2 regions of the Brevibacterium salitolerans genome follow, and region 2 is predicted to be linked to the other one. Evidence: predicted binding sites of a transcription regulator. Region 2 holds the regulator's gene; the other holds the start of a gene.
What was found. The regulator LexA, encoded in region 2, represses DNA repair genes until DNA is damaged. The targets are predictions, from matches to a motif close to TCGAACANNTGTTCGA.
Positions count from the first base shown of each region.

Region 1: a site for LexA is predicted at 5,775-5,790, ahead of ABD240_RS15865 (DNA polymerase III subunit alpha). Genes of this name have one in related genera too.

Region 1 is NZ_BAAAPZ010000019.1:68,715-83,661, forward strand. It holds gene ABD240_RS15835 (AAA family ATPase) at 1-29, shown strand, start outside; gene ABD240_RS15840 (APC family permease) at 98-1,528, opposite strand; gene ABD240_RS15845 (RidA family protein) at 1,605-2,069, opposite strand; gene bla (class A beta-lactamase) at 2,278-3,252, shown strand; gene ABD240_RS15855 (AAA family ATPase) at 3,451-4,023, shown strand; gene ABD240_RS15860 (helix-turn-helix domain-containing protein) at 4,051-4,260, opposite strand; gene ABD240_RS15865 (DNA polymerase III subunit alpha) at 4,250-5,752, opposite strand; gene ABD240_RS15870 (4'-phosphopantetheinyl transferase family protein) at 5,905-6,591, opposite strand; gene ABD240_RS15875 (Pls/PosA family non-ribosomal peptide synthetase) at 6,717-10,712, shown strand; gene ABD240_RS15880 (M1 family metallopeptidase) at 10,735-12,090, shown strand; partial or broken gene ABD240_RS15885 (alpha/beta fold hydrolase) at 12,150-12,809, opposite strand; tRNA gene ABD240_RS15890 (tRNA-Val) at 13,132-13,205, opposite strand; gene ABD240_RS15895 (putative sodium/potassium/calcium exchanger) at 13,467-14,947, shown strand, end outside.
Region 2 is NZ_BAAAPZ010000017.1:26,670-41,616, forward strand. It holds gene infC (translation initiation factor IF-3) at 1-493, opposite strand, end outside; gene ABD240_RS13335 (DUF1844 domain-containing protein) at 720-1,145, shown strand; gene ABD240_RS13340 (catalase) at 1,340-2,833, shown strand; gene ABD240_RS13345 (SseB family protein) at 2,918-3,745, opposite strand; gene priA (bifunctional 1-(5-phosphoribosyl)-5-((5-phosphoribosylamino)methylideneamino)imidazole-4-carboxamide isomerase/phosphoribosylanthranilate isomerase PriA) at 3,745-4,488, opposite strand; gene hisH (imidazole glycerol phosphate synthase subunit HisH) at 4,485-5,180, opposite strand; gene ABD240_RS13360 (hypothetical protein) at 5,177-5,776, opposite strand; gene hisB (imidazoleglycerol-phosphate dehydratase HisB) at 5,773-6,375, opposite strand; gene ABD240_RS13370 (histidinol-phosphate transaminase) at 6,372-7,538, opposite strand; gene ABD240_RS13375 (LysM peptidoglycan-binding domain-containing protein) at 7,549-7,914, opposite strand; gene lexA (transcriptional repressor LexA) at 8,137-8,898, shown strand; gene ABD240_RS13385 (ATP-dependent DNA helicase) at 8,969-10,945, opposite strand; gene hflX (GTPase HflX) at 10,929-12,461, opposite strand; gene ABD240_RS13395 (class I SAM-dependent methyltransferase) at 12,546-13,175, shown strand; gene dapF (diaminopimelate epimerase) at 13,214-14,164, opposite strand; gene miaA (tRNA (adenosine(37)-N6)-dimethylallyltransferase MiaA) at 14,175-14,947, opposite strand, start outside.

The DNA.
Region 1 (14,947 bases), on a different contig from region 2:
CGGGTTGGATGACCGCCGAAGAAGCATAGGTGGCCTGGGCGCCGGCGTGAGTCACGCCGGCGGCCAGGCCGTGCGCCACACGTTCACCGTATGGACATCATGACTGCATGCGTGCTTCGACAGCGGTCCGCACTGATTCCGAGGCCGGAGGACCGCCGCGGTGGTCGATCCCGCGCGCTGCGAGCGTGCGCTTGACGATCGGCCACCGGGTGAGCGCGAGGATGCCACCGATCCCCATCCACACACAGCAGGCGGTCCACACCCTGTAGTCGAAGTCGAGGAGGAGAAGGTAGCCCTGGTAGGCCGCGATCGCAACGGCGACCGCGACGATCGTGTAGTGGACCGGAGCTGACAGCCGGAACGGTGATCTGGCGTAGACCTCCGGCATCTTCCAGCGGATGCAGATCGACGCGATGACGATGACAATGAACATGATCTGCACGAAGACCGAGGCGGCTGTGCCGATCACGGAGACGTCCACTCCCGCGATGGCGGGGATGACGCCGATGAAGTAGAGGATGCACAGCAGCCAGTGCGGAGTTCCGAACCGCTTGTTGACACGTCCCCAGCTCGGCGGGATCCAGCCGTCGTCGCTCGCCGCGAGAAGTGACTTCGTTCCCCAGAGGAGCTCCGCGTTCATCGTCGAGATGATTGCGACCATCGCCCCGCCGATGATGAAGAAGATCCACAGTCCCGTGGGCAGGAACTCCTGGGCAACAGTGGAAAGGGGCTGATCGGCCACCTGTGCGATCGGCAGCACCCCCGCGGCGGGAACCGCGACGATGACGTAGATGATGCCGACGATGGCCGTGCCGCCGACCATGGCAAGGGGAATGTCCCGGCCGGGGTTCTTCAGCTCGCGTCCGAGCTCCCCCACACCATAGGCGCCGGCAGTGGCGAAGGAGAGAAGTGCGGCAGCGCTGAGCAGTTCGACCAAGCCATGGGGCATCATCTCGGGGTAGATCTCCCAGTTCACCTCGGCCATTCCGAAGAGTCCGAAGGTGCAGAAGCCGATGATCATGACCACCATGAGCACGACGCCGAGACGCGAGGAGATCACAGCACCCGCGAGGTTCGACACGAAGAAGATCGACACCAGCGTGACAGCGACCCAGATTTCGTTGAACCACGGATTGATCGCATGCATGTACTGACCGGCAGCAAGTCCGTAGAGGCTCAGCGAGCCCTTGCCCAGAGATGTCAGCCATGCGAGGAGGAACCCGGCAGAAGGGTGTATGAGCCGCGCCGGCCAGGTGTAGACGCCACCGGCGACGGGATAGGAGGCGGCCAGTGACGCGTAGGGAATCGAACTGATGATGACGGCGGCTGCCGCCAGAACATAGGCGATGGACACGCCTCCGCCGGTCATCGCGATGGCGACGCCGGTGAGGGAGACGATTCCGCCGCCGATGATCTGGTTGACAGAGATCCCGATCGCGCCGGGGAGGCCGATCGAGCGCTTGAGGTTGTCCTGGTTGAGGGTGGCCCGCACCGGGGCCTGACCATTCTGCTGCGGTGCTGAAGACAAGTGAGACTCCTTGGATCTTCGTCGTTGAAGCGAAGGATGCTGCTGTGCTGAGAAGGCGGTGGCTGCGCGGGCTCTGTCAGGAGACTTCGAGCACTGCCTCGACCTCGACCGCAGCATTCATGGGCAGGCTGGCGACGCCGACGGCTGACCGAGAATGCCGGCCCAGCTCCCCCAGGCCCGTCAGCAGGAAGTCGGAGGCACCATTGGCAACGAGGTGCTGATCCGTGAACTCTGGAGCACTTGCGACGAACACCGTGATCTTCGAGATCGCCCTGACAGAGTCGAGATCACCGAGGGCCCGCTGCGCCTGTGCCAGAACGTTGGCTGCGCAGCACGCGGCAGCTCTCTGCGCGTCCGCGAGCTCGACCTCAGCCCCGACGCGACCCGTCGCGACAAGTGCGCCTTCCTGCAACGGGAGCTGCCCGGAGATGAAAAGCAGGTTGCCCACCTGCCGGGCCGGTTCATAGGTGGCTGCCGGTGCTGCGGGTTCCGGCAGGGTGATCTGCGCATGGGCGAGGCGCTCCGTCATCGAGGCGGTCACTCTTACTCCTTCGTACGTGGTGAATCCATCCGTTCGGAACGCTATGGGGATTCGAGGGCAAGGTGTTCGCACATTCACAGGCACAGAAGTTCAGCGGGAACAAGATTCTCAGCGGGTCTGTCATGGACCGCAAGATTCTCTCGAGCCGGCAGGGGCACGGAACAATGCTGCTGAGGAGAACCATCACACACTCGCACGGAGGAGAACGATGACTGCGCAGTTCGCAGCTTCACCCATGCTCGTCTTCACTCGCCTGTTCCGCTCCACTGCTGTCCTCGGTGTCCTCTCCCTCGCCCTGCTGTCCGCCTGTGGGGGCGAGGCGACGACTGCGCCGGAGACTGTGGGGACGCCTCCGTCCTCCGAGGCGACTGAGTCGGAAACCACCCGCTCGGAGGCGCCGGAGGCGGACTCCTCAGATTTCCTCGCCCTCGAGGACCGCTTCGATGCACGGGTGGGCGTGTACGCAGTCGATACCGGCACAGGCCGCGAAGTCTCCTGGCGCGGCGACGAACGGTTCGCCTACGCCTCGACGATCAAGGCCTTGGCGGCTGCGGCTCTGCTCGAGAAGGTGGGCACGGCAGGACTCACCAAGACCGTGACGATCGAGGAATCGGACATCGTCTCCCATTCGCCGGTGACCGAGACCCGTGTGGGGCAGTCCATGTCCCTCGAGGAGGTCTGTGAAGCGGCACTGACGCAGAGTGACAACACCGCCGCGAACGTCCTCTTCGCCGAACTCGGAGGGCCGGAGGCCTTCGACGCGCAGCTGAACGCGCTCGGGGACACAGGCACCACGGTCTCCCGCATCGAACCCGAACTCAATGAAGCCCTGCCGGGAGATCCACGGGACACGACCACGCCTCGGGCGTCTGCGCAGAACCTGCGGGAGTACGTCTTCGGCGAAGCACTCGATGACGAGGAGACGGCCGCTCTGACCACGTGGATGAAGAACACCCGCACCGGAGACACGCTCGTGCGCGCAGAGCTTCCGGACGACTGGACGGTCGGGGACAAATCCGGAGGAGGGATGTACGGCTCACGCGGCGATCTGGCCGTGGTGTGGCCGACCGACGGAGCCCCGCTCGTCATCTCGGTGCTCTCCTCGCGCGAGGAGGAGGACGCCGGCTACGACGACCGCCTGGTCTCCGGCGCCGCAGCCGCAGCCGTCGAGCAGCTCCAGTGAACGGTCGGAGGGCAGGCCGCGGTCTCAGCTCCCGGGCCGGCGCCGCATCCGCCAGCAGGCCGCGGAACGCGCCCGGCAGTTGTATGACCCGCTCAAGCACGATCCACACCGCCACGGCCCGGGTCGTAAGGGGCTGAACCTCAGGATGTGAGCAAACCATGCACCCGGTCCCAGCGCACCGTTTCATAGGATTGAGGCATGAGAGACATCCAGGCGGTGAGCGACCGAGGCCGCGTAGTCTGGATCAACGGCGCGTTCGGTGCGGGAAAGACGACGACCGCAAGGTTGCTCGCTCAGTCGATACCGGGGTCGGTCATCCTTGATCCCGAAGAGATCGGCTCCATGCTGCGTCCAGTGCTCCAACCGATCGCACCTGTGCGAGATTTTCAGGAATGGGCCGCATGGCGCGAACTCGTCGCCGCCACGATCAACGCCGTCATAGATGAACTCCCTGAGGACGGCCCTCGGCTGGTGATCGTGCCCCAGACCATCACCAGTGAGGCGCACTGGTCTCAGATCAGGCGGGCGCTGCAACCAGGCGTTGAAGTCGTCGCCGTCGCGTTGCATGTCGACCCGGACGAGCACCACCGTCGAGTGACAGAGGATGCCGAAGAACCCCGCGCACTGCGGTGGCGGCTCAACAAGTTCGAGCACTTCCACACGTCCACGTGGGTATGCTCCGCTTTCACCGCGATCGAGACCTCAGCCCTCACCCCCACTGCGGCGGCGGACACCGTACAAGCCGTACTGACTCACCGCCGGCCGGCATGATGGAGACTGTCAGCGCCCTCTCTCTGATCACCGCACTCGCTCCCGGTGCATGAGGTGGGCGCGCATCCTGCCCAGATCGTGATTGAGAGGGTCCGCGGCCTCCACGACAGGCCGGTCGATGCCCAGCGCAGTTATCACTGACATGACCGCCGCGAACTGCGTGGTCCCTCGACCGGTCTCGATGTCCCGCAGCGTGCTGCGTCCGATGTCCGCACGTGCAGCCAGCTCATCCGCCACGCAGCGCCTGCCAGTCCCGCCACATCTGCGTGAGATCGTGCACCTCATCAGCTTCCAGGACCGTGCCGCCGCCCTCGTCATCGCGCACCCGCCCGTGGAGCACCATCCGGGAGATCCCCGCGAGCTGCGTGTGCACCGCTGAATGGAATCCTCCGCCCAGCACGGCATCGACCCTGCCGGTGCCGTCCTCGATGCTCACCTCCACCGAGGCCTCTCCCCTCCCTGATCCGGGCGCGGAGACGCGCAGCCCGGCGAGCACCACCTCACTGCCGGGGCGGAAGGCAGGCAGCTCCCCCAGAGGCGTCACTCCCAGCTCCGCGAGCAGCGGAGCGAAGCGCTCGGCGACATCGGACCCACGATAGAACTCCGCACGGAGCGGCTCACCCGCGATCAGCGCCCCTGCCGACTCCTCCGCCGCATCACCCGCCGCGAGAGCAGTCTCCTCATCCGCCCCCTCGCGCTCACCGTCCCCGCCGACTTCCGTTTCCAGAAGCGATCCGCTTCGTTCGACCTCACTGCCGAAGGGAAAGGATCCCGCAGCACTGGCCTCAGCAGCATCCGACTGCGCAGCACCGGGTTGCCGCACCTCGACGTCCTCCTCGCCGATGAGCTCGAGCTGACCGTCCGCCCCGCGCTTCCGCCCAGTCGCAGTGCTCTGACGCGTGAGAGTGATGGCGCGTGCACGTGCCGCCTCCTCAGCTTCGCCCTCACGTCGCACCAGAGAATCGAAGGCTCCCGCCTGCGCCGCATCCATGAGCAGACCCCGGGGTAGGCGAGCGCGCGCAACCACGTCGGCCAGAGAGGAGAACGGACGAGCCCTGCGAAGCCGGTCCCAGTCCCTCTCCGAAAGCGCGTGCGCCCGGCCCGATCCCACGAAAGGCGCACCGAACAGCCCACCCGGCAGCGGAAGCCTGATCGCCTTCGCCTTCCTACGCGCGGGCGTGACGAGGTGGGTGCGCCCTGAGAAGTTGATGTCCGCCGGGAGCAGAGGTATCCGCACCCTGCGTGCCTCCGCCGCTGCCGCCAGGCGCTGTGCAGGCCCTTCACCGCACTCCATGAGCGCCGCGAGGAACTCCACGGGGAAGTGCGCCTTGAGCCACGCGCAGCGGTAGAGGAGCCGCTCTGCATCTGCAGATTCCCGCCAGCAGTCGGGAATGAGACGGGGGAACCGGGAGCTTTCCAAGACGTCGAGGGCGAGCGCATCGTCTGCGTCGATGAGGTCGAGCGAGAGCGCCCCGGCCGCAGAGAAGCAGGCCGCACCCGGGCTCAGCCCACCGGCCCGGGCCGCCCCTGCACCGTTGACCCGGCGGATCTCCGTGACTGCGAATTCCAGGACTGCCCGCGCCGAGGCCGGCCCCACCTGGCACTCCGGTCCACCACCCGGAGCAGGCTCCGGTTCCGCCACGGCCGGGCCCGCCTCGGGCTCCTGCAGGAAGTCCTCGAGGGGAAGCAGGGCGAGCGCCCCGGCTCCACAGCTCCCCGTCTCTTCCATCCCGCACGTCCAGACACTCGATTAGAACACCTATTCGATACCGAGTGTAGGGGCCAACTCCACACGAGGGAAGCCGGGACGCACGCGCGGAACCCGCACCCCTCACGTGCGCGCACCGCTCCCCCGGGTCCACGCTCATGGCCCTGCTCCTCTCACCCCTCCCGCACAGCAGCGGACACGAGAAGCGTTCCCCCACCCAGGGGCAGCTGGACCTCACTGTCCTCCAGCCGCACCTCGGGATGGCTGAGGCAGACCGGCTCCTCCCAGGGCGCGCTGAGCGCCACCTCCTGCGGTGCCAGGCCGCCTCGGGCCACATCCAGGCCGGTGTGCAGCGACTTCAGCACCGCCTCCTTGCGCACCCATGTCCGCAGGAGCAGGGCCAGCCGCCGTGCAGGCATCTCACCCGCTGCGGCCCGGAACCATTCCCGCTCCGCCGAGGCCAGCACCACCTCCGCGAACGCCCCCGGCTGCGTGCCGGAGCGGAGGAAGGCCTCCAACACCTCCGCGTCGATGCCGACGGCAGGCCCGGGACGATCCGGTCCAGAATCAGCCGACCCAGCACCCGGCCCCAGGCACGCCGCCACCCTCACCTCGCGGCCGGAGGACGTGGAAGCGGAGGACACGAACGCAGAAGACACAGACGCAGGCACCCAGCGCTCCGCAGCACCTCCGTCCAGCCGCACCCACGGCACGCCCTTCCGCCGCATCACGGAGGCGAGCGCCGGGTCCGCGGCCCACACCTCGGCGGCGAGCGCGAGGAGGAGGCCGTCACCGGCGGCACCACCGCCTGCGTCACCTGCACGCCATGCCCAGTACACCTGCACGTCATCTGCCGTCACGGCCGGTCCACCTCCTCCGCATAGGATCAGCAGGTCCCAGTCTCGCACCGCGGTCAGCGTGGACACACGCCGCGCCGCCTGCGCCGTCCCACCGGGCGCGGCGCACCAGCACCCGCAGAAGGCACGTGAACACTCAGTCCCCGCAGTTCCCCGGCGCGCATCTGGCACCGCCGGAGCGCACGCTCATCGACCTCCTCCTCGAGGTCGCCGCCGACCATCCCCAGGCCCCGGCCCTCGACGACGGGACGCGCGTCCTCACCTACACGGAGCTGCTCATGGAGATGCGCACTGAGGCACTCCGCCTGGCCGCGGCCGGCGTGGGCCCCGGCGACAAGGTGGGCGTACGGGTGTCCAGCGGCTCCGCGGACCTCTACGTGGCGATCCTCTCCGTGCTCATGGCCGGGGCGGCCTACGTGCCCGTCGACGTGGACGACCCGGACGAACGCGCCCGCACCGTGTGGGAGGAGGCCGGTGTCGCCGCTGTCATCACGGACGGCCGCACCCTCACCCGCATGACGGACCGGCCGCTCGCAGAGACCCCCGCTCTGCGGGCGCCCAGGCCCGGCGACGACTGCTGGGTGATCTTCACCTCCGGCTCCACCGGCAAGCCCAAGGGCGTGGCCGTGAGCCACCGGTCCGCCGCCGCCTTCGTGGAGGCCGAGGGCCGCATCTTCTGCCGGGACGAGCCGCTGGGGCCCGAGGACCGGGTGCTGGCCGGCCTCTCCGTCGCCTTCGACGCGAGCTGCGAGGAGATGTGGCTGGCCTGGGGCCACGGAGCCTGCCTCGTGCCCGCACCGCGCTCGCTCGTGAAGTCCGGGATGGACCTGGGGCCGTGGCTCTCGCGCCGCGGCATCACGGTCGTCTCCACCGTGCCCACGCTGGCCGCACTCTGGCCGGCGGAGACGCTGGACAGCGTGCGCCTCCTCATCTTCGGCGGCGAGGCCTGCCCGCCGGAGCTCGCTCACCGCCTCTCCGACGGCACCCGCGAGGTCTGGAACACCTACGGCCCCACCGAGGCCACCGTCGTCGCCTGCGCCGCGCCGCTGGGTGCCGGCGAGGTGCGGATCGGCCTGCCGCTGGACGGCTGGGACCTTGCCGTCGTGGACTCCGCCGGCATCCCCGTGGCCGCGGGCGAGACCGGTGAGCTCATCATCGGCGGAGTGGGCCTGGCCCGCTACCTCGATCCCGCCAAGGACGCGGAGAAGTACGCACCCATGCCCACGCTGGGCTGGGACCGCGCCTATCGCTCCGGCGATCTCGTCGTCAACGATCCGGCAGGCCTGCTGTTCGTGGGCCGGGCGGACGAGCAGGTGAAGCTCGGCGGGCGCAGGATCGAGCTCGGCGAGGTCGACGCGGCGCTGCAGTCGCTGCCCGGCGTGAGCGGCGGCGCGGCGGCCGTGAAGACGACCCCCGGCGGCACCCAGCTGCTCATCGGCTATCTCGCCCCGGCCTCGGCAGCGGATGCCCGCGAGCGGCCCGAGGCCCTCCTCACCGCCTGGACGGAGGAGCTGCGAACCGTCCTGCCCGCCGCCCTCGTCCCCCGCCTCACGCTCGTGGACTCCCTGCCCACGAAGACCTCGGGCAAGGTCGACCGGGCGGCCCTGCCCTGGCCCCTGCCCTCCGCGGAGGGCGTGCACGACGCGGACGACCTCGGCGCGGAGCTGCCGGAGCACGCGCAGTGGATCGGCAAGCAGTGGGCGGCGGTGCTGGGCGGGAACCCCGGCATGAGGACGGACTTCTTCGAGGCCGGCGGCGGTTCGCTCGCCGCCGCTCAGCTGGTCTCCCGGCTGCGCTCACGGCACCCGGCCGTCACGGTGGGCGACATCTACGCCCGTCCGCGGTTCGGCGCGCTCGTGGAGCTCTGCACGGCGGAGGAGGGTGCGGCCGCCGCACCCCGGCCCACCCGCACCGTGGTGCGCACCGCCCGTTCCATGCAGTTCCTCCAGACCCTGCTGGGCATCCCCGTGCACATCCTCTCCGCCATGCGATGGGTGGTGCTCGCGCTCCTGCTGAGCAACGTCGCAGCGACGGCCGGGGCTGCAGCCGTCATGACGCCCTGGTGGCTCATCGCCGTCCTCTGGCTGGTCTTCGTCACCTCCTGGGGCCGCATGGCGCTCTCCGCCGGTGCCGCCCGCCTGCTGCTCGCCGGCGTGAAGCCGGGCGTCCACCCGCGCTCCGGCTCCGTCCACGCGCGCCTGTGGCTGGCCGAACACATCGCGGACCTCGCGGCGGCGGTCTCCGTGGCCTCAGCCCCCTGGGTCACCACCTATGCGCGGATGCTGGGCAACCGGATCGGCCCGGATGTCGACCTCCACACCGTGCCGCCGGTGACGGGCATGCTCACGGTGGAGGCCGGCGCGGCGATCGAGCCCGAGGTGGACCTCAAGGGCTGGTGGGTGGACGGCGACCTCCTCCGGCTGGGGCCCATCCACGTGGGTGCGGAGGCCACCGTGGGTGCACGCTCCACGCTCATGCCCGGTGCGAAGGTGGGCCCCGGCGCACACGTGGAGGCCGGCTCCGCGGTGATCGGGAAGGTCCGGAAGAACCAGACGTACTCCGGTTCGCCGGCCGTGCGCGTGGGCAGGCGGAAGGCCTCGGTGTGGCCGGAGCCTCCTCAGCGGCGCCGCCGCTCCCCCTTCCTCCTCTACGCCGCCGGCTCCGTCCTCCACGCCGCGATCCCCTACCTCGCCGCCGTGCCGGTCCTGCTGCTCATGGTGGGGGTCTCCGGGGTGCAGGCGCTGGCAGACCCGCTGCTCCTGCTCCTCTGGGCGCCGGCGCTCGCCGCCGGCTGGTTCCTCACCACAGCGGCACTCATCGTCCTCGCCGTGCGCGCCCTCGCCCTTGGGATGGAGGAGGGGCTCTTCCCCGTCCGCTCGTGGATGGGCTTCCGCGTGTGGGCCACGGAGCGGATCATGGACATGTCCCGCGACCTGCTGTTCCCGCTCTACGCCGGCCTGCTCACCCCCATCTGGCTGCGCGTCCTCGGTGCGAAGGTGGGCAGGGACGTGGAGGCCTCGACAGTGCTCCTCGTCCCCTGCATGACGGAGATCGCAGACGGTGCCTTCCTCGCCGACGACACCATGGTCGCCTCCTACGAACTGGGCCGCGGCTGGATGCGCGTGGGCCGGGCCAAGGTGGGCAAGCGGGCGTTCCTGGGCAACTCCGGCATGGCCGCCGCCGGCCGCCGCGTGCGCAAGAACTCCCTCGTGGCCGTGCTCTCCGCCGCGCCGGCCAAGGCGAAGAAGGGCAGCTCCTGGATCGGCTCGCCGCCGGTGCAGCTGCGCCGCAGCGAGGTCGAGGCGGACGAATCCCTCACCTATCAGCCGCCCGCCCGCCTGCGGGTGCTGCGCGGGATGTGGGAGACGCTGCGCGGGATCTCCGTCCTCGTGGCCGGGATCATGGTCGCCGGTGTGCTCTCCGCCCTGCTGCTCCTGCTGGGGCTGGGCGCAGAACTCTCCGTCTCCGCCCCCGCAGGTCCCGCACTGTTCACGGCCGCGCTCTCCGGCATCGTCATGATGGCGGCGGGGGCCGTCGCCGCAGGAACGGCCGTCGCCGCCAAATGGCTGCTGGTGGGCCGGATCCGGGAGGGCGAGCACCCGCTGTGGTCGTCCTTCATCTGGCGGACCGAGGTTGCGGACTGCTTCGTGGAGCTCGTGGCCGCGCCGTGGTTCGCCCGCGGGGCGGTGGGCACGCCCGCCCTGGTCTGGTATCTCCGCGCCCTGGGCGCGCGGGTGGGCCACGGGGTCTGGTGCGAGACCTACTGGCTGCCCGAGGCCGACCTCGTGCGGCTGGGCGACAACGCCACCGTCAACCGCGGCTGCGTCGTCCAGACCCACCTCTTCCACGACCGGGTCATGGCGCTCGACGCCGTGGAGCTGGACGAAGGTGCCACGCTGGGACCCAACAGCGTGATCCTGCCCGCGGCCTCCCTGGGACGGGCTGCGACGGTGGGGCCGTCCTCGCTGGTGATGCGCGGCGAGTTCGTGCCGGCGGACGCCTACTTCACCGGAAACCCGGTGATACCGTGGGTCGACGCGCCGCCTCTGCCGGACTCCTCCACGCGGCCCGCGAAGGCCGGCACGCCCACATCTGCCCCGCCGGCCGTCGTCGCCGCGGACTGACGAGGAGGAAGCCCTGCACAGGATGCGCACCATCGACCCCTACACGCCCGGCTCCGGCACGCCGGGCATGACCGTCGACCACTACGACCTCGAGCTCGACTACCGGATCCTGCCCAATCGGCTCGCCGGAAAGGCGGTGCTCCGGGCGCGCGTGCTCGAGGACTCCCCCGCTCTCGACCTCGACCTCGTGGGGCTGACCGTGTCCAAGGTGCTGGTCGACGGGCGGAAGCACCGGTTCCGGCATCTGCGCCGGCGCCTCGTCCTCCGCGACCGGCAGCGGCCCTTCCGCGCGGGTGAGGAGGTCAGCCTCGAGATCCACTACGCGGGCAACCCCCGTCCCGCGATGGGCACCTGGGGCGACGTGGGCTGGGAGGAGCTCGAGGACGGCGTGCTCGTCGCCGGACAGCCCGACGGCGCGGCGACCTGGTTCCCCTGTACGGACCACCCCGGCTCCAAGGCGACCTTCCGCTGTGCCGTGCTGGTCGAGTCCGACTACACCGCGATCTCCAACGGGGAGCTCACCGGCACCACCCGGAAGGCAGGTCGCACGGAGTGGGTGTGGGAGTCCGCGGAGCCGCTGGCCACCTATCTCGCGACCATGCAGATCGGCCAGTACCGCCGAGGCCCCCTGCTGCCGGGTGCGCATGCCGTCTCCCGCGTGCCGCTGGCCCTGGCCTGCGGCCGGCGCACCTGGGACCGGGCGCAGGAGGCACTGGCCGTCCAGCACGCGATGATGCGGGAGTTCGAGGAGCGGTTCGGGGCGTTCCCGTTCTCCTCCTACACCGTCGTCGTCACCGATGACGAACTCGAGATCCCGCTCGAGTCCCAGCCCCTGTCGATCCTCGGCCCCAATCACCTCGCGCAGGACTGGGAGGCGGAGCGGCTCGTGGCCCATGAGCTCGCGCACCAGTGGTTCGGCAATTCCGTCACGCTGCGCGCGTGGGCGGACATCTGGCTCAACGAGGGCTTCGCCTGCTACGCGGAGTGGCTGTGGTCCGAGGCCTCGGGCCGGGATTCCGCCGAGGCCCGGGCCCGGCACCACCATGCGCGCCTGGCGGAGCTGCCGCAGGATCTGGTGCTCACGGACCCCGGTGCCGAGGACATGTTCGACGACCGGGTCTACAAGCGCGGTGCGCTCGCCCTCCACGTCCTGCGCACCGCCGCCGGGGACGAGGCGTTCTTCCGGCTGCTGCGGACGTGGACGCAGGAGCACCGGCACGGTCACGGCACTACTGAGGAGTTCCTCGAGCTGGCACAGGCGGTCTGCGGTGAGGCGGACGAAGCAGGTGCCGGGGCGGAGACCTCACGGGTGCCGGACGTCCGCACGCTGCTGCACGACTGGCTGTTCGAGAAGCCGCTGCCGGCGCTGCCGGGCTGACCTCCCCGAATGCTCACGGGCGCCTCGGCCGCTTCCCTGAGCACCCTGGTGAACCGCTTGGGCCGGGAGAGGTTCGCGACGTGGCCGGCGTCCTCGAGGATCACGAGCCGGCACCGGGGCGCGGCGGCGACGAACTGCGCCTCGTTGCGGCGGAAGGGGTCGTGCTCCCCGTTGACGAAGGTGAGCGGGACCTGGATCGCGGCGACGTCCGCAAGCGGATCGAGCCCTCCCACCGCGCGCACCACGGAGCGGAGGATGAGGCTGTCCGCCCGGCCTCCGCCGTAGTAGCGCTGCGCCGCCTTCCGGGTGTGCGCACGGGCGAAGGAGCGTGCCACGCGTGCGTCCGCGTCCCCCGGCAGCCGGTCCTTGAGCACCATCCACAGACCGTAGATCCGGGCCAGCGCGGGACCGGGCACGATGGTGCAGTCGGCGGCGACGAGGCCGGACAGACGACGAGGGTTCCGCGCGGCCCAGCTCAGCGTGAGGAATCCGCCCAGGGACAGTCCCACCAGCAGCGGCGGCTCGGCGCAGGCCGCGACCGCACGGTCGATCGTCGCCCACGCGGCCTCCAGGGTGAACGTCTCGCCGCGGCGCCGGCCGTGCCCCGGCAGGTCCGGGGTGCGGACCTCGAAGCCGGCCTCGCGGAGACGGCGCTTCTGCCCCTTCCACATGGTGCGGGAGGAGCGGATCGCGTGGACGAGCACGATGCTCCGCGTCACCGCCGGCCCGCCGTCACCGAGGTGCCCCCTCTGTCATGCACGCCTCCCCCGCTCTCGTCTCACGAGGACGGTACGCGCCTCCGGTGGCGTCAGGATGACGGGCGGGTGGGCGGGGCGTGAACGCGGACCGCGATGTGCCTGCGTGCCCGTGCTTCTGTCGCTGAAGACGTGCCCGTATGCCTTCAACGACCAGCAGACCTTCGCCTGCTCCGGCCCATTTCGGCAGGACCTGCCACGGCGACGAGGGGTGAGCCCCCGCGCCCGTCAACGCGTTCGCCCCCGGCACGCTTTCACGTGCCGGGGGCGAACGCGTCGTCCACGGTGGACCCAGAGGGACTCGAACCCCCGACCCTCTCGGTGTAAACGAGATGCTCTAGCCAACTGAGCTATAGGTCCTCACCTGCCGGTGCGACCGGCGACGCGGACAAGTATGGCACATCCGCCCGCGGTACGCCGCCGGCTCGCACCCGCATGGCAGATCACCTTTCGGCAACATCCCGGCAGGGCGATCCTCGGACTGTCGCATTCGCGAACACAACGAACACAAATCGCCGCGCCCTTGCCTGAACCCCTACTGTGAGATCGATCTCCAAAGCATGGAACCGACCGGCTCCGCTGAGCCGGCCGGCACCGGGAACCCGCTCCCAGGAGGCCCGGATGCACGCAGCAGAACAGAAGGGCCCCGGCATGAAGTCAGCACACCTCGCCCCCGCAGTCCTCGCCTCCGTCGCCGCCGCCGGCCTCGTCCTCGCACCGGTCGCCGCCTCCGCCCAGGAGGTTCCGTCAACCTCGGCTGCCACGGAGGCTGAGACTTCCGCACCCGCCTCCACCGAACAGCAGAGCGGCAGCGGCGAGGCACCGGCTGAGGAGAAGCCCGCCGCCCCCGAGGCTCCGGCTGAGCAGCCGTCCGAGGCACCTTCCGCAGAGAACGGTTCCGAGGAGGAGAGCGAGGCCGGCTCCGGCACAGGGGAGGACAGCACCGGCGGCAACGACGATTCCGGCGCAGGCGACACAGACGCACCGGAGCCTCCTGCAGAAGACCCGACCGGGGAGAGCGAACCCGAGGAGGAGGCCGAGGAAGAGGCGCCTGCTGATCCGCAGCTTGCCGTGGACGACGTCGCCTTCGAGGACGTCGCGCAGACGGATGACGGCGCAGTGCCCGGTGCGACGATCACTGTCACCGACCTGCCCGCGGGCGCCGCTGCGGTGACGGTGTCGGGAGGCCCCGAAGGCGCTGAAGCACTCGAGGTCACGGCAACCCCGGATGCCGACGCGGACACTCAGACAGCGACCGCGTCGTACTCCTTCGCCCTCCCCGCGGACGCGGATCCGGCGGACTACGCAGGCACCCGCACCGTGAGCGTCACGGTCGAGGGCGAGGAAGTGGTCACCGGCAGCTTCGAGGTTCTCCCGGCCCAGGACGAGGCGCCTGAGGACGAGGGCACCGACGGAGGTGAGGACGGAGAACAGGACGCGTCTCCGGAGGACGACCCGCAGCAGGAAGACCCACAGCAGGACGATCCCGACGAGCAGCAGGAGGATCCGGCTCTCAGCGTCCCGGGCTCCATCAGCGTCGACGACATCGCCGTCCCACAGGGCGAGGAGCCGGCCAGCGGCGGACTCCTGCTCTCCGCCACCGGGCTGACCCCGGGCGAGACGTACACGTTCCGCATCCAGGCCCCGGAGGGCCTCGAAGAACTCGACCACTCCATCGAGGTCACTGCCGACGAGGACGGTGCGGCCAGCGCCTCCTACTACATCCAGTACTTCGGAGACATCGACCTCGACATCCTGCTCGGCACCTACACCGTGGATCTCCTCGGTGCCGAGGAGGAGGTGCTCGCCTCTTCGTCCTTCACCGTCACGGGATCCGAGGACGACGGGAACGGCGGCGAGGACGATGACGGGAGCGACGAGGGCTCAGACGAGGATGGCTCCGGCGACGACGGCAAGGACGAAGACGCTTCCGTACCGGGTGAGGACGAGGGGAACGACGGCCAGGACGAGGCGCCGGCCAGCGCGGAGATCTCCGTGAGCCCCCGCACCATCACCGCAGCGGACTTCACGGACGTCGACAAGGGCGTCCAGGTCACCGCATCCGGCTGCGCACCGGGCGAGGACGTCTACCTCGACGTCGT
Region 2 (14,947 bases):
GAGCGGACTCCACGCTGCCGAGTTCGGACACGTCCTCAGCCAGCCGATTGAGGAGCCTGACCCCCATCTCAGGACGCGACTGCTCACGACCGCGGAACATGATCATCACCTTGACCTTGTCCCCACCGGAGAGGAACCGCGTGACGTGGCCCTTCTTGGTCTCGTAGTCGTGCTCGTCGATCTTGAGGCGGAAGCGGATCTCCTTGAGAGCCGTGTTGGCCTGGTTCTTGCGGGCCTCGCGAGCCTTCTGCGCGGACTCGTACTTGAACTTGCCGTAGTCCATGAGCTTGACGACAGGGGGCTTGGCCTGAGGTGCGACCTCGACCAGGTCCAGCTCCGCCTCGCGGGCAAGGTCGAGCGCCTTGCGGATCGCGACGATTCCCACCTGTTCACCGTTGGGGCCTACCAGGCGGACTTCCGGGACTCGGATCCTATCGTTGATACGCGGCTCGCTGATGTGCTGCTCCTTCTTCGACTGATGACGACAACGCATACGCCGGAGGAAGCGGAAAAGGCCCCTTCCGACGATGCAGAGGGGCCCTGGTTCGCAGACGAGCGCACGGACGGGCGCACCTCTGTGAGGCGCGCCGTTCCTGCACTGGCAGGGGTACCCGATCGCGCTTGCGATCCAGGTGGGAGCCGAAGCCCCTCTTCACACTCGAACCATGTTACAGCACCTGCGGCACGAGTGCACATCCGACTGTGGAAGACTGGACCGCATGACCCAGTCCTTCAGCTTCGACGACCGGTCCGCGTCCGCCGCGGACGCAGCCGCCCCCTCCGCAGACCCGCAGCCCGCCGCCGCAGAATCCGGAGCGGTCCGTGACATCGCGGAGGTGCCCGCGGTGGAGGTCATCTCCACGGCCACCGTCCATCTCATGAGCGCCGCCGCCGTGAAGCTCGGGCTCACCGAGGACTCGGAGACGGAGAGCGCCGCCGATCTCGTCGACCTGGACGAGGCGCGCAAGCTCATCACGGCCCTCGCCGGGCTCGTGACCGCGGGTGCCCCGGAGATCGGCGATCAGCATGCGCGCCCCATCCGCGACGGACTGCGGGCCCTCCAGCTGGCCTTCCGCGAGGCGTCGACGATTCCGGACGCGCCGGGCAAGGGCCCCGGGGAGAAGTGGACCGGACCGGTGGCCTGAGGTCCACCGCGGCGTGAGGCCGCGGCTCCGCTGTCTGCTGCCTCACAGCTGACCGCTCTGCGAACGGCCGCGATCCCCGTCATCACGGGGAGGCGGCCGTTCGCGCTTAGGTGCTCCATCCTTGAGGGAGGAGCCCGTGCTGGCTAGCATGCGGGGCGTCAGCCCCTGAACGGCTGCGATTCCCTGGAGGTAGAGTGACCGCGCGCTTCACGACCAACGACTTCGGCATCCCGGTGGGTTCCGACCAGCACTCCCTCACCCTGGGGCCCAACGGCCCCATCCTCCTCCAGGACCACTACCTCATCGAGAAGCTCGCGCACTTCGACCGGGAGCGCGTCCCGGAGCGCGTGGTCCACGCGAAGGGCGGAGGCGCCTTCGGCACCTTCACCGCGACCGAGGACGTGTCCGCGTACACCCGTGCCGCGCTGTTCCAGCCCGGCGCGCAGTCCGAGGTGCTCCTCCGGTTCTCCACCGTCGCCGGCGAGCAGGGCTCGCCCGACACCTGGCGCGACCCCCGCGGGTTCGCGGTGAAGTTCTACACGACGGAGGGCAACCTCGACATCGTCGGCAACAACACCCCGGTCTTCTTCATCCGCGATGCGATGCAGTTCCCGGACTTCATCCACTCGCAGAAGCGCCGCAGCCGCACCGGACTGCGCGACAACACCATGCAGTGGGACTTCTGGACCCAGGTGCCCGCATCCGCCCATCAGGTCACCTACCTCATGGGCGATCGGGGGATCCCGCGCTCCTGGCGGGAGCAGAACGGCTACGGCTCCCACACCTTCCAGTGGATCAACGCCTCCGGGGAGCGCTTCTGGGTGAAGTACCACTTCCTCTCGAACCAGAAGGACGACTTCATCGCCCGCCACGGCCACGAGGGCTTCTCGCAGGCGGAGGGCGACCAGATGGCCGCCGTGGACGCAGACTTCCACCGCCGCGACCTCTTCGAGGCGATCGAGGGTGCGGACTTCCCCAGCTGGGACCTCAAGGTGCAGATCATGCCCTACGAGGAGGCCGCGCACTACCGGATCAATCCGTTCGACGTGACGAAGGTCTGGCCGCACGGGGACTTCCCCCTCGTCCCGGTGGGCCGGCTCGAGCTTAACCGGAATCCCGCGGACTTCTTCGCGGAGATCGAACAGGCCGCCTTCTCCCCGGCGAACCTCGTCCCCGGCACCGGCCTCTCCCCGGACAGGATGCTCATGGGACGCATCTTCTCCTACCCCGACACCCACCGGCACCGGATCGGCCCCAACTACGCGCAGCTGCCGGTGAACCGCCCCAAGGCGGCGCTGAAGCGCAGCTACTCCCGCGACGGGGCCATGTCCTTCGAGAACTATCCGGCCGAGCAGCCGGAGTACGCGCCCAACGGCTTCGGCGGACCGCACGCCGACCCCCGGCTCACGACGGAGGAGAACCTCTCCGGCGTCAGCGGGGACGTCCTCCGCTCCGTCGAGACCCCGCGGCCGGACGACGGCGACTTCAACCAGGCCGGCGACCTCGTGCGCACGGTCCTCGACGATGCCGCACGCGACCGCCTGGTCGGCAACATCGCCGGCCATGTCATGCAGGTGACGGACGACTCGGTCCGCTCCCGGGCGTTCGGCTACTGGAAGAGCGTCGACGCGGAGCTGGGCGCGCGCGTGGAGAACGTCGTCACGACAGCGTTGGCCGGTCGCGGCTGAGGCGACCGGCACCCGGCCGGTCATGTCCCCGCCCGCGGCCGCAGGAGCACAGGCGCTCGCAGTCGCGCACGCGGACCCCGGTCGTCAGGCGCGCACGAGGCCGAGCGAGAGGGAGTCCACACGGTCCGCGAGGAGAGCATGCGCTGCCAGCGCAGCCTGCAGCTCCTCCAGCTCCTGCTTCTCCGGCCGGACGCTCACGCGGATCTCGATCCGGACCTCGGGACCCTGGACGTGGACGGTCTGCGAGCCCGGCCCCATGCCGATGCCGGCGATCCAGTCCCGGCCCGCCGCGACGGCTCTGAGCGCTCCGGCCACCTCTGCATCCGCCCACGCCGGCTGCCACGGCTCCTGCTTGAGGAAGGACCACAGCGCGGGGCGGCGCAGGAGGAAGCTGTGCGGGCGGCCCGGGTCGAGCACCACCAGCTGCGCACCCTCCTCCACCGCGGCGGCGCCCAGGCGCTCGGCCTCGATGGGCACGGGGCGCGCCCGGGGATGCCATGCCGTGAGCGCGGGGATGTCCGTGAATGCCGGAGTCGCCTCCCGCCCGTCCGCGGACTGCAGCCTCACCATCGCCATGTCCGAGGCGTTGTCGTGCATGAGACCGCGCTCGTCGACGGAGCTCTCCGTGACGATGGGGAGCACGGGGGCGTAGAGTCGCACGCCCGCCAGCCCCCGCACCACACCGGCGTGGAGCTGCGGCTGAAGCGGGGAGGCCGCTGCGGCGGCGAGGGCGGTCAGCAGACCCTCGTCCGCCTCTCCCGTGTCTCCCGCGAACGGGTTGGAGTGGAGCTCGCGGCCTCCCCACGGCACCCCGGCCGAATCCGCAGGGCCGCCGAGCGCACCGCGGAGGTGGGCGGGGATCTCCGGCACCGGTCCGGACGGGTCTGACCCGGACGGCCCTGACGCGCTCATCAGCGGCCGGCCACGTCGAGGGCCTCCGCGAGGGTGAACTTGCCGGCGTAGAGCGCCTTGCCCACGATCGCGGAGTCCACGCCCTGCGGCACGAGCTCGCGCAGCGCGGCGATGTCGTCGAGGCTCGAGATGCCGCCGGAGGCGACGAGGGGACGTTCGGTCCGCGCCGCGAGGTCCGCGAGGAGTTCCGTGTTGGGTCCGGCGAGTGTGCCGTCCTTCGTCACGTCCGTGACGACGTAGCGGGTGCAGCCGGCCTCCTCGAGCTGGTCGAAGACCTCGTAGAGGTCGCCGCCCTCACGGGTCCAGCCGCGGGCGGCCAGCGTACGGCCGCGGACGTCGAGCCCGATCGCGATCTTGTCGCCGTAGTGCGCGATGACCTCGGCCGTCCACTCCGGGTTCTCCAGGGCGGCGGTGCCGATGTTCACGCGCTCCGCGCCGGTGTCGAGCGCACGCTCCAGGCTCTCCGTGTCGCGGATGCCTCCGGACAGCTCCACCTTGATGGACAGGGACTTCGTGACCTTGTGGAGCAGATCGTAGTTGGACCCGCGGCCGAAGGCGGCGTCGAGGTCGACGAGGTGGATCCACTCCGCTCCGCCGGCTTCGAACTCACCGGCGGCCTCGAGCGGGGACCCGTAGCGGGTCTCGGTGCCGGCCTCGCCCTGGACCAGCCGGACCGCCTGGCCGTCGGCCACGTCCACTGCGGGCAGGAGCGTGAGTGCGGGGGTTTCGACGAGGGAGGTCATGCCGTGTCCTTCGATTCGGGGGCGGTGATGTTCGGGAGGGACGGGCCGGCGGGAGCCGCCGCCGGGCCCGTGGCGCGGGTGAGTTCCGCGATCCAGTTGCGCAGCAGGCGGGCGCCCGCCTCCGAGGACTTCTCGGGATGGAACTGGGCGGCCCAGGTGGTGCCGTCCTCCACGGCGGCGGCGAACCTGTCTCCGTGGACCGCCGTCGTCGTGAGCCCGGTGGGCGGCCCCTGGACCGCCGCATAGGAGTGTACGAAATAGAAGTGCGCGTCGGCTGTGCCCGCGAACATCCTGCTGCCGGCCGGCACCTGCACGCGGGACCACCCCATGTGGGGGACGACGGGCGCCCGGAGGGGTCCCACCTCACCGTCCCAGAGCCCGATGCCGGGGGTGCGCACGCCGTGCTCGGTCCCCGCGGAGAACAGCACCTGCATGCCCACACAGATGCCGAGCACCGGCCGGCCGGCCGCGTGGCGCTCACGGATGATCCGCGGCCCGTCGACGGCGGCGAGGCCCTCCATCACCGCGGCGAAGGCTCCCACGCCGGGGACCAGCAGACCGTCCGCTGCCTCGATGCGGGCGGGATCGGCCGTGAGCGCCGCCTCGGCCCCGGCGGCCTCCACGGCGCGCACGGCGGAGTGCACGTTGCCGGAGCCGTAGTCCAGCACCGCGACCCGTGGCCGGGCGGTCATCGTCTGCCTCCGCCGAGCAGCACCCTCATGCGCGTGAGCGAGATGAGCAGCACCACGACGCCGAGCACGGCCACGACCCAGCCGATGACGGAGCCGCCGAGCCCCTGGACGACGCCGAAGGCGAGCACGACGACGGCGAGCAGCGCGGCGACCAGCCACACGAGCGCCGTGCGCGCCAGCGCCGCGCGGGCGGGCGTCATGGTGGAGCGGGAGGCCTCGAGCTTGGACATCGTGGAGGTGTCGAAGCCGCCCTCCACGTCCGCGGGATCGCGCGTCTCCAGCAGGAGGCCCTCCAGGGAGTCCGGGAGGTTCGAGAGAGCCAGCCCCGCGGGGACGTCCGCCTCGCGTGCTCCCCCGCGATAGTGCGCGGCGTCGATCTGCTCCTCGCTGCGCACCATGAGGAGCACCTCGTGCCTGCCCGTGAGCTTCGAGAGCTTGGCGGCCGCCTCGTTGCCGCCTGCCACGTCCGTACCGTCCTGCACCACGGCCGAGAAGTCCCCCAGCGGGACCACCCAGCCCGGGATGTCGGAGAGCACGCAGGCGGCCGCGAGCTGATCGGCCCGGCCGAACGGGGTGACGATGACGGTGCGGCTCACAGTGCTCCCTTGGTCGACGGAACGGCGGTGGTGCGCGGATCGGATTCGACGGCGGTGCGCAGTGCGCACGCGAACGCCTTGAACTGCGCCTCGACGATGTGGTGCGGATCCCGCCCCGCGAGCAGCGTGAGGTGGACGGTGAGCCCGGCCTGGAACGCGAGCGATTCGAGCGCGTGAGCGGTCATCGAGCCGGTGAAGTGACCGCCGATGAGATGGTACTGCTGCCCCTCCGGCTCACCGGAGTGCACGAAGTAGGGCCGGCCGGAGACGTCGACGACCGCACGCGCGAGGGCTTCGTCGAGGGGAACGTGCGCGTCGCCGTAGCGGCGGATGCCGGCCTTGTCCCCCAGCGCGTCGCGGAGTGCCCAGCCCAGTGTGATGGCCGTGTCCTCGACGGTGTGGTGGACGTCGATGTGGACGTCGCCCGCGGCGCGGATCTCCATGTCGATGAGCGAGTGCTTCGACAGCGCCGTGAGCATGTGGTCGTAGAACGGCACGCCGGTCTCGATCGTGGAGGTGCCGGTGCCGTCGAGGTCGAGCGTCACCGCGACCTCCGACTCCCCCGTCACCCGGTGTGCGCTGGCCGTGCGGTGCGTCATCCCTGTTTCCCGTCTGTGAGGTGCGGTTCCTGCTCCACCGCGGCGCCCAGCGCCTCGAGGAACGCCGTGGTCTCCCGTTCGGTGCCCGCGTTCACGCGCAGGCAGCCGTCCAGTCCGATGTCCCGGATGAGCACGCCGGAGTCCACGAGGCGCTGCCAGAGCGCGTGCGGATCCGCCGCACCCCGGAACAGGACGAAGTTGGAGTCCGAGTCGAAGACCTCGAAGCCCAGGTCCCGCAGGCCCGCGGAGAGCCGTTCGCGCTGTGCCACCAGCGCACGGACCCCGGCCAGCAGCTCCTCCGTGTGCTCCAGTGCGGCACAGGCGGCGGCCTGTGTGAGAGAGGAGAGGTGATAGGGCATGCGGACGAGGCGCAGCGCGTCGACGAAGGCCGGATCCGCCGCTGCGTAGCCCACCCGGGCGCCCGCGAAGGCGAAGGCCTTGCTCATGGTCCGGGACACGACGAGACGCTCCCGTCCGGGCAGCAGGTGGAGGGCGCTCCGGAAATCACTGCCCGCGAACTCCGCATAGGCCTCGTCGACGATGACGATGCCGCGAGCGGCCTCGTAGATCCGCTCGATCACCTCGAGGGGAGTGCGCGTCCCCGTGGGATTGTTGGGGGTGCAGAGGAACACGACGTCCGGATCGTGCTCGCGGACCGCCGCCACCGCGGCTGCGGGATCGATCGTGAAGTCCGCGTTCCGGCCGACTCCCACGAAGCGCGCGCCGGAGGCCTGCGCGACGAGCGGATGCATCGAATAGCTGGGGACGAAGCCGAGTGCCGTCCGGCCCGGTCCGCCGAACGCCTGCAGGATGTGGAGGAGCACCTCGTTCGAACCGTTCGCGGCCCAGATCATCTCGGGACGGATCCGGGCACCTGCCAGCTCCGACGCCCCGGAGCCGCTCTCGCCGGCCTCCGCGGCGAGCACTCCCCCGAGATACCCGGCGAGCAGTGTGCGCAGCTCCGTGAACTCGCGATCCGGGTACCTGTTGAGCGAGGCGGCGACCTCCGCCACACGTGCGCCGATCGCCCGGACCACCGGCTCCGGCACGTCGAAGGCGTTCTCATTCACGTTGAGGCGGACGGGAACGTCGATCACGGGCGCGCCGTAAGGAGCGGCGCCCTGCAGATCCGCGCGCAGCGGAAGCGAGTCCAGTGAAGTCACACCGGGGAGTTTATCGCGCGGGGACGGTGAGCTCCTGACCGGGGTGCACGACGGACGTGGCGAGGCCATTCATGCTGCGGATCTCGCTGATGACGATCCGCGGGTCCCTGTCGTAGCCGCCCGTCTCCACGATGCTCCAGAGGTTCTCGTCCTCGCCCACGACCACGGAGGTCGTCGCCGTCGCCGGACGTTCGTCCCCGGCGGCGGCACTGGGCACGAGCACGGCGATGAGCAGGCCCGCCGCAGCAGCCAGCAGCACTGCGGCGAGCAGCGCGGTGCGCAGCAGCCGGACGCGGCGCGAGGGACGGCCGCGGTGCGGCAGCCGGAACGGGCGGCGGACGGCGTACGCGGGACCGCCGAATGCGAGTGCGCTCATGACAGGACCTCCGGTGACCATCGACCCGGGCGGGTCGAACATGTGTACTATTGAAACGCATATTAGAACGTATGTCCACTCCCCTTCGAACGCGTATGCGAGAATGGGAATCGAACGTCCGTGACTGCTTGCGTCGCAAGTCGATCACGAGGCACGGACACAACCGTGAGGGCCGGCATCAGCGCAGGTCACAGGTACCGAGGTCGATGGAGGGGACACACGATGAGCACCGAAGGCCCACGCCGGCGCGGACGCGGACGCCCGCGCAACAGCGGCATCGACGAGGAGGTCGAGAACGTCAGGCGGCTCCGGTTCGAGGGCGGCTCCGAACTGCCCGAGGGCTCCGCCGCGGACGGCGACGACCGCCTCACCCCGCGGCAGCGTCTGGTGCTCGAGACGATCGAGCGCGCCGTGCACGTCAACGGCTATCCGCCCAGCATGCGGGAGATCGGCAAGACGGTGGGACTGGCCTCGCTGTCCTCCGTGGCCCACCAGCTCTCCCAGCTGGAGCGGCTGGGCTACCTGCGCCGCGATCCCAAGCGCCCCCGCGCCATCGAGGTCGTCACTCCACCGGAGGAGGTCCGCAGGGGCATCGATCCCGCGCCCAACACCGCCATGGTGCCGGTCGTGGGGAGGATCGCCGCGGGCGGGCCCATCCTCGCGGAGCAGTCCGTCGACGAGATGTTCGCCCTGCCGCGGCAGATCGTGGGCTCCGGTGAGCTCTTCCTGCTCCACGTCGTGGGCGACTCCATGCAGGACGCGGCCATCTGCGACGGCGACTACGTCGTCGTCCGCTCGCAGCCGGATGCGGAGAACGGCCAGATCGTGGCCGCCCTGCTCGACGACGAGGCGACCGTGAAGACCCTCAAGCGGGAGAACGGCAAGCAGTGGCTGCTGCCGCAGAACCGGTTCTACGATCCCATCGACGGCGACTTCGCCACCATCATGGGCGTCGTCACCGCCGTCATCCGCCGGGTCGACTGACCCGCTCCGCGCGGCAGGCCCCTGGAACTCACGGTGAGCTCCAGGGGCCTGCTGCATGCACAGGCGCGGCTCAGCCGCCGCGCAGACGCCGCAGTGCCGCGCGCACGGCTGCCGGGTCGTCGGTCCGCCACATGGGAGGCAGGGAGCTGAGCAGGAACCCGGAGTAGCGGGCGTTGCGCAGCCGTTCGTCCAGCACGGCGACCACTCCTCTGTCCCCCGTCGCGCGGACGAGACGGCCCGCGCCCTGCGCCATGAGGAGAGCGGCGTGCGCCGCGCTCACGGACATGAAGCCGTTGGCACCGGCCCGGTGGGCGCTCTCCGTCCGCGCGCGCACCAGCGGGTCGTCCGGCCGCGGGAACGGGATCCGGTCGATGACCACGAGGCGGTTGGTCGTTCCGGGGACGTCCACGCCCTGCCACAGCGAGAGCGTGCCGAACAGGCAGGCGCGCTCGTCCGCGGCGAAGCGCGCCACGAGGGAGCTGAGGCCGTCCTCGCCCTGCAGCAGGATGGGTAGATCCGTCCGCGCGCGCATCTCCTCGGCCGCCGCCTGCGCGGCCGCCTTCGAGGAGAACAGGCCGAGTGCCCCGCCGTCGGAGGCGCTGAGCAGGCCTTCGAGCTCCTCGACGGCCTCGGAGCTCATCCCGGACCTGCCGGGCCGGGGAAGGTGCGCCGCCACGTAGAGGATCCCCTGCCGCGAGTAGTCGAACGGGGAGCCGACGTCCACGGCGTCGTAGCGCGGCGCCTCCGGTCCGGCGAGGCCCAGCGATCCCGCCACCGCGTCAAAGCGCCCGCCCAGCGCCAGCGTCGCCGAGGTGGCCACCACGGTGGCCTTCTCGAAGATCCCGGAGCGCATGGTGCCGGCCACGGACAGCGGGGCGACCACGAGCGAGACTGTGGTGCGCTCGCGGAACGTGGAGCGCGTCACCCAGGCCACGTCGTTGTCCGAGCCCTCGGCCATGCGCTCGGCCACCTCGTGGACCTCGAGGATCCGGGCGCGGGCCAGCTGACGTCCGGTGTCCGCGTCCGTCTCGCCGGTCTTCGCCCCGGAGCTCAGGTCCGCCGAGACCTGGCGTGCGGCATCGCGGACCTGCCCCACGGCGGCCGCGAGCCCCTCCGGCCAGCGCTGGAGGAGGCCGTCGTCGGCCTTCTCCAGCTCCCGGCCGAAGGCCGCCCCCGCCGTCTCGAGCAGGTGCGTCACACCCTCCTGCACCAGTCCGGTGCGGCGGACGGAGGACGCCGCGTGCTCGATCATGGACACCGTGAGGGATGCGGAGAGGGCGTTCGTCACCCGGTCCCGCAGCTCGTGCGCCTCGTCCACGATCACCGCGTCGTGCTCCGGCAGCACGGCGTGGTCGCCGAAGGCGTCGATGGCCAGCAGCGCGTGGTTGGTCACCACGACGTCCGCCGCGTGCGCCTTGAGCTTGGCGATCTCCGCGAAGCACTCCTCGAAGACGGGGCACTTCGACCCCAGGCAGTCGAAGGAGTTGACCGAGACCTGCGCCCAGGTGCGGTCCGAGACGCCCGGGACCAGGTCGTCCCTGTCACCGGTCTGGGTCGTCCGCACCCAGCTGCGGATCCGCTGGATCTCGTCCTCCATCCGCGAGCCCGCCGCGGCCCCGGAACGGGCCGAGGCCTGATCGGCCCCGAAGTCGAAGAGCATCCCGGCGGCGTCGTCCGGATAGCCTCCGTCCAGCTTGTGCCGGCACACGTAGTTGCGCCGCCCCTTCAGCACCGCATAGGCCGGCTTGCGGCCCAGCTCGCTCCCCGTGGCGCGGACCAGCCGCGGCAGATCGCGGTCGACGATCTGGGCCTGCAGCGCCAGGGTGGCTGTCGAGACCACGACCCTGTTCCCCGTGCGCACGGCATGGTCCACGGCGGGCACGAGGTACGCCAGCGACTTGCCGGTGCCGGTGCCGGCCTGGACGAGCAGGTGCGTGCCGCCGGCGAGCGCGCTGGAGACGGCCTCGGCCATCTCGGACTGTCCCTGACGTTCGGTTCCTCCCACCGCGGCGACGGCCGCGGCCAGCAGCTCAGGCGTCTGCGTCATCGTCAGCGGAGGCGACGTCCCCGGCGAACATGTCCGGGCGCACGAAGGGTGCGAGCTCGGCGGCGAGCGCATCGTCCACACGGGCCTGGAGCACGGTCCCCTCGGCCAGGAACCGCTCGTCGAGGACGGTGCCGTGCTCATGCACCCGGCTCACGAGCTCCCCGCGGTCGTAGGGCAGCACGACGGTGAGCTCACGGGCGAGCACCGGCAGCAGCTCGCCGATCCGCGCTCGCAGCGCCCCGACGCCCTCGCCCGTGCGCGCGGACACCGCCAGCGAGCCGGGGACCTCAAGCAGGAGGCCGGCGAGCACATCCGGCTCCACGGCATCCGCCTTGTTGAACACCACGAGTTCCGGCAGCTCGCTCGCGCTCCCCTCGGCCAGCACCTCGCGGACGGCGGAGATCTGCCCGGTGGGATCGGGATGGGAGGCGTCGACGACGTGGACGAGCAGATCCGCGTCCGCGGCCTCCTCGAGCGTGGACCGGAAGGCCTCGACGAGCTGGTGCGGCAAGTTGCGCACGAAGCCCACGGTGTCCGTGAGGGTGTAGTCGCGGCCGTCCGGGGCCTGCGCCCGCCGGACCGTGGGGTCGAGCGTGGCGAACAGCGCGTTCTGCACCATGACGCCGGCGTCCGTCAGGCAGTTGAGGAGGGAGGACTTCCCGGCATTCGTGTACCCGACGATCGCCGCCGACGGCACCGCATTGCGGCGGCGGTCCGCCCGCATCGTCTCCCGTGCCGGCGCCATCGCCCGGATCTGCCGCCGCAGCTTCGCCATCCGGGTGCGGATCCGGCGGCGGTCCAGCTCGATCTTCGTCTCACCCGGGCCGCGCGAGCCGATGCCCTCGCCGCCGGCCACACGGCCGCCGGCCTGCCGGGACATGGACTCGCCCCAGCCGCGCAGGCGCGGGAGCAGGTACTCGAGCTGTGCGAGCTCCACCTGGGCCTTGCCCTCACGGGACTTCGCGTGCTGGGCGAAGATGTCGAGGATGAGGGCCACCCGGTCGATGACCTTCACCTTGATGACGTCCTCGAGCGCACGCCGCTGGCTGGGCGGGAGTTCGGCGTCGACGACGACGGTGTCCGCGCCCACCGCCTCCACAATCTCCCTGAGCTCGACGGCCTTCCCGCTGCCGAGGTACGTGCTGGGATCGGGGTGGACGCGCTTCTGGAGAAGCCCGTCGAGCACCTGCGAGCCCGCGGTCTCCGCGAGCGCCGCGAGCTCCCGGAGGCTGTTCTCGCCGTCGGCGGCACGCCCGGGGGCGTGGATGCCGGCCAGCACCACGCGTTCGAGCCGCACCCGGCGGTACTCGACCTCCGTGATGTCCTCGAGTTCGGTGGACAACCCGCCCACACGGCGCAGCGCCGACCTCTCGAGCAGATCCAGCTGATCCGCCTCGTCCGCGGCGGTGTGCGCGGAGTCCAGGGCGGCTGCACGCCCGAGGATGCGGTCTATCGCCGACTCCTGCCCGCCGTCTTCTCCGGCCGGGGACGTGTGCCTGCCGTGGGTCTGGGTCATGTACTCCCTCTCCTGAGTGCTGAGGATCCATTCTCCCACAGGGCCGAGCGGCTGGGGAGGGCGCGCCCGGCCTAGAATCACAGCATGTCCGAGCACTACTTCACGCAGGATCCCGCCAGCAGCGCCGAGAAGCGGACGCGGACGGTGACACTGGGCGGCCGGGAGGTGCGCGTCGAGACCGCCGGCGGCGTCTTCTCCCCCGACCACGTGGACACCGGCACGAAGGTCCTGCTGGGCACGGTGCCGGAGCCTGCGCCGGGCGACCTCCTCGACCTGGGCTGCGGTTGGGGGCCCATCGCCCTCGACGCGGCCCTGCGCGCCGCGGACTCGGAGATCCCCGTCACGGTCTGGGCCCTCGACGTGAATGCCCGGGCCCTCGACCTCACCGTCTCCAATGCGAAGGCTCTGGGCCTGGAGGGCCTCCGGGCCGTGACGGCGGAGCAGATCCCCGCGGAGGTGCGCTTCACCCAGATCTGGTCCAACCCGCCCATCCGTGTGGGCAAGGCGGTGCTCCACGAGATGCTGCGCACCTGGCTGCCGCGGCTGGCGCCCGGCGGCTCCGCCCACCTGGTGGTGGCAAAGAAGCTGGGGGCGGACTCCCTGCTCACCTGGCTCTCCGCCGAGGACGGCGCCGGGCTGGGACCGGACTTCTCCGCGGAGCGGATCGAGACGGCGAAGGGGTTCCGCGTGCTCCGGGTCGACCGCGCCGCCTGAGCCCGGCCGGGCCGCCGTCTCCCCCGCACGCGCACGCCTCAGCGGCCGGTGAGGACCACCTCGGCGACGAGGACGGCCGGTCCCGAGAGCGCGACCTGGGACCCGTCCACCTCGACGCGCACCGTGCCCCCCGGCTGCTCGACGAACCAGTCCACGGGACCGTGCGCCCCCGCCCAGAAGCGGGCGGCCAGTGCGGCCGCGCACGCGCCCGTGCCGCAGGCGAAGGTCTCACCGACCCCGCGTTCGTGGACGCGCATGCGGAGGCGTCCGGTCCGGGGGTCGTCGTCGCCGTCCGCCTCGACCACGATGTACTCGACGTTGGTGCCGTGCGGCGGAGCGGGGTCCACCGCCGGGGCGGTCCCCAGGTCCGCGGCGATGAGCTCGTCGAGCGACTGCAGCGCCACGACCGTGTGCGGATTGCCCATGTCGACGCTCACCGCGGGCCGTCCCACCTCGATGCCGCGGGTGCTCACGCGCGCGTCCGCGCCGCGCTCCTCCAGCTCCGCGCCCGCACCGGGCATGCGCCAGGTGCCCATGTCGACGCGGTACCAGGGCGCGCCCGCGGGAGCCGCTCCCGTGGCCCGCGCATCCGTGGGGTCGTCCACGACGGTGACGATCTTCACTCCCCCGCGCGTGCCCACGAGGAGGGGCGCGGCCGGGTCCGCCAGGCCCTTCTCCACGAGGTAGTGGGCGAAGACGCGGACGCCGTTGCCGCACATCTCCGCGATCGAGCCGTCCGCGTTGCGGTAGTCCATGAACCACTCCGCCCCTGCCGAGGCGGCGGCCTGCGCCTCCGGCTCCGGGTTCTGTCCGGCGGCCAGCGCGGCCGAGCGGACGACGCGGATGAGGCCGTCACCGCCCACGCCCCGCCGCCGGTCCGTGAGCGCGCGGACGGTCTCGGCGTCGAGGCTCTCCCGGCACTGGGGGTCGTGCACCAGCACGAAGTCGTTGGCGGTTCCGTGGCCCTTGGTCACCTGTGCGATCGTCACGCGCCCCAGTCTACGCGGCGGCCACGGCCGCGAGCGCCCGGTCCAGGAGGTCCGGGGCCTGCGCGTCCAGCACCACGATCCGGCTGTCCCGCCGGAACCAGGTCTCCTGCCGTTTGGCGAACTGCCGCGTGCGGACGATGGTGCGCTCGATGGCCTGCGCCCGGGTCAGCGTGCCCTCGAGGTGGGCCAGCACCTCGGCGTATCCGATCGCCTGCCCGGCGGTGGAGTCCGCCCGCAGCCCCCGGTCCAGGAGGCGCCGCACCTCCTCGGGCCAGCCCTCCGCCCACATCCGCTCCACGCGGACGGCGATCCTGCGATGGAGCTCGTCCCGGTCCAGCGAGAGCCCCAGCTGCACCGTGGGGCGGACGTACTCGTACGCCGGCAGATGCGCGGAGAACGGCTCCCCGGTAAGCGCCATGACCTCGAGCGCGCGGACCACCCGGCGGGTGTCGCCGGGGGCGATCTTGGCCGCCGCAGGCGGGTCCTGGACCGCGAGTCGCCGGTGCAGCGCCTCCGTCCCCGCTCCCGCCGCCTCCTCCTCCAGGGCCGCCCGGAGCGCCGGGTCCGTGCCGGGGAAGCGCATGTCGTCCGTGACGGCGCGCACGTACAGGCCGGAGCCGCCCACCATCACGGCGTGGTGTCCGCGGGACTCGATGTCCGCGACGGCCTTGCGGGCGGCGCGCTGGAACCCGGAGACCGAGGCCGGCTCATCGACGTCGAGCACGTCGATGAGGTGGTGGGGCACACCGCCGCGCTCCTCCGGCGCGAGCTTGGCCGTCCCGA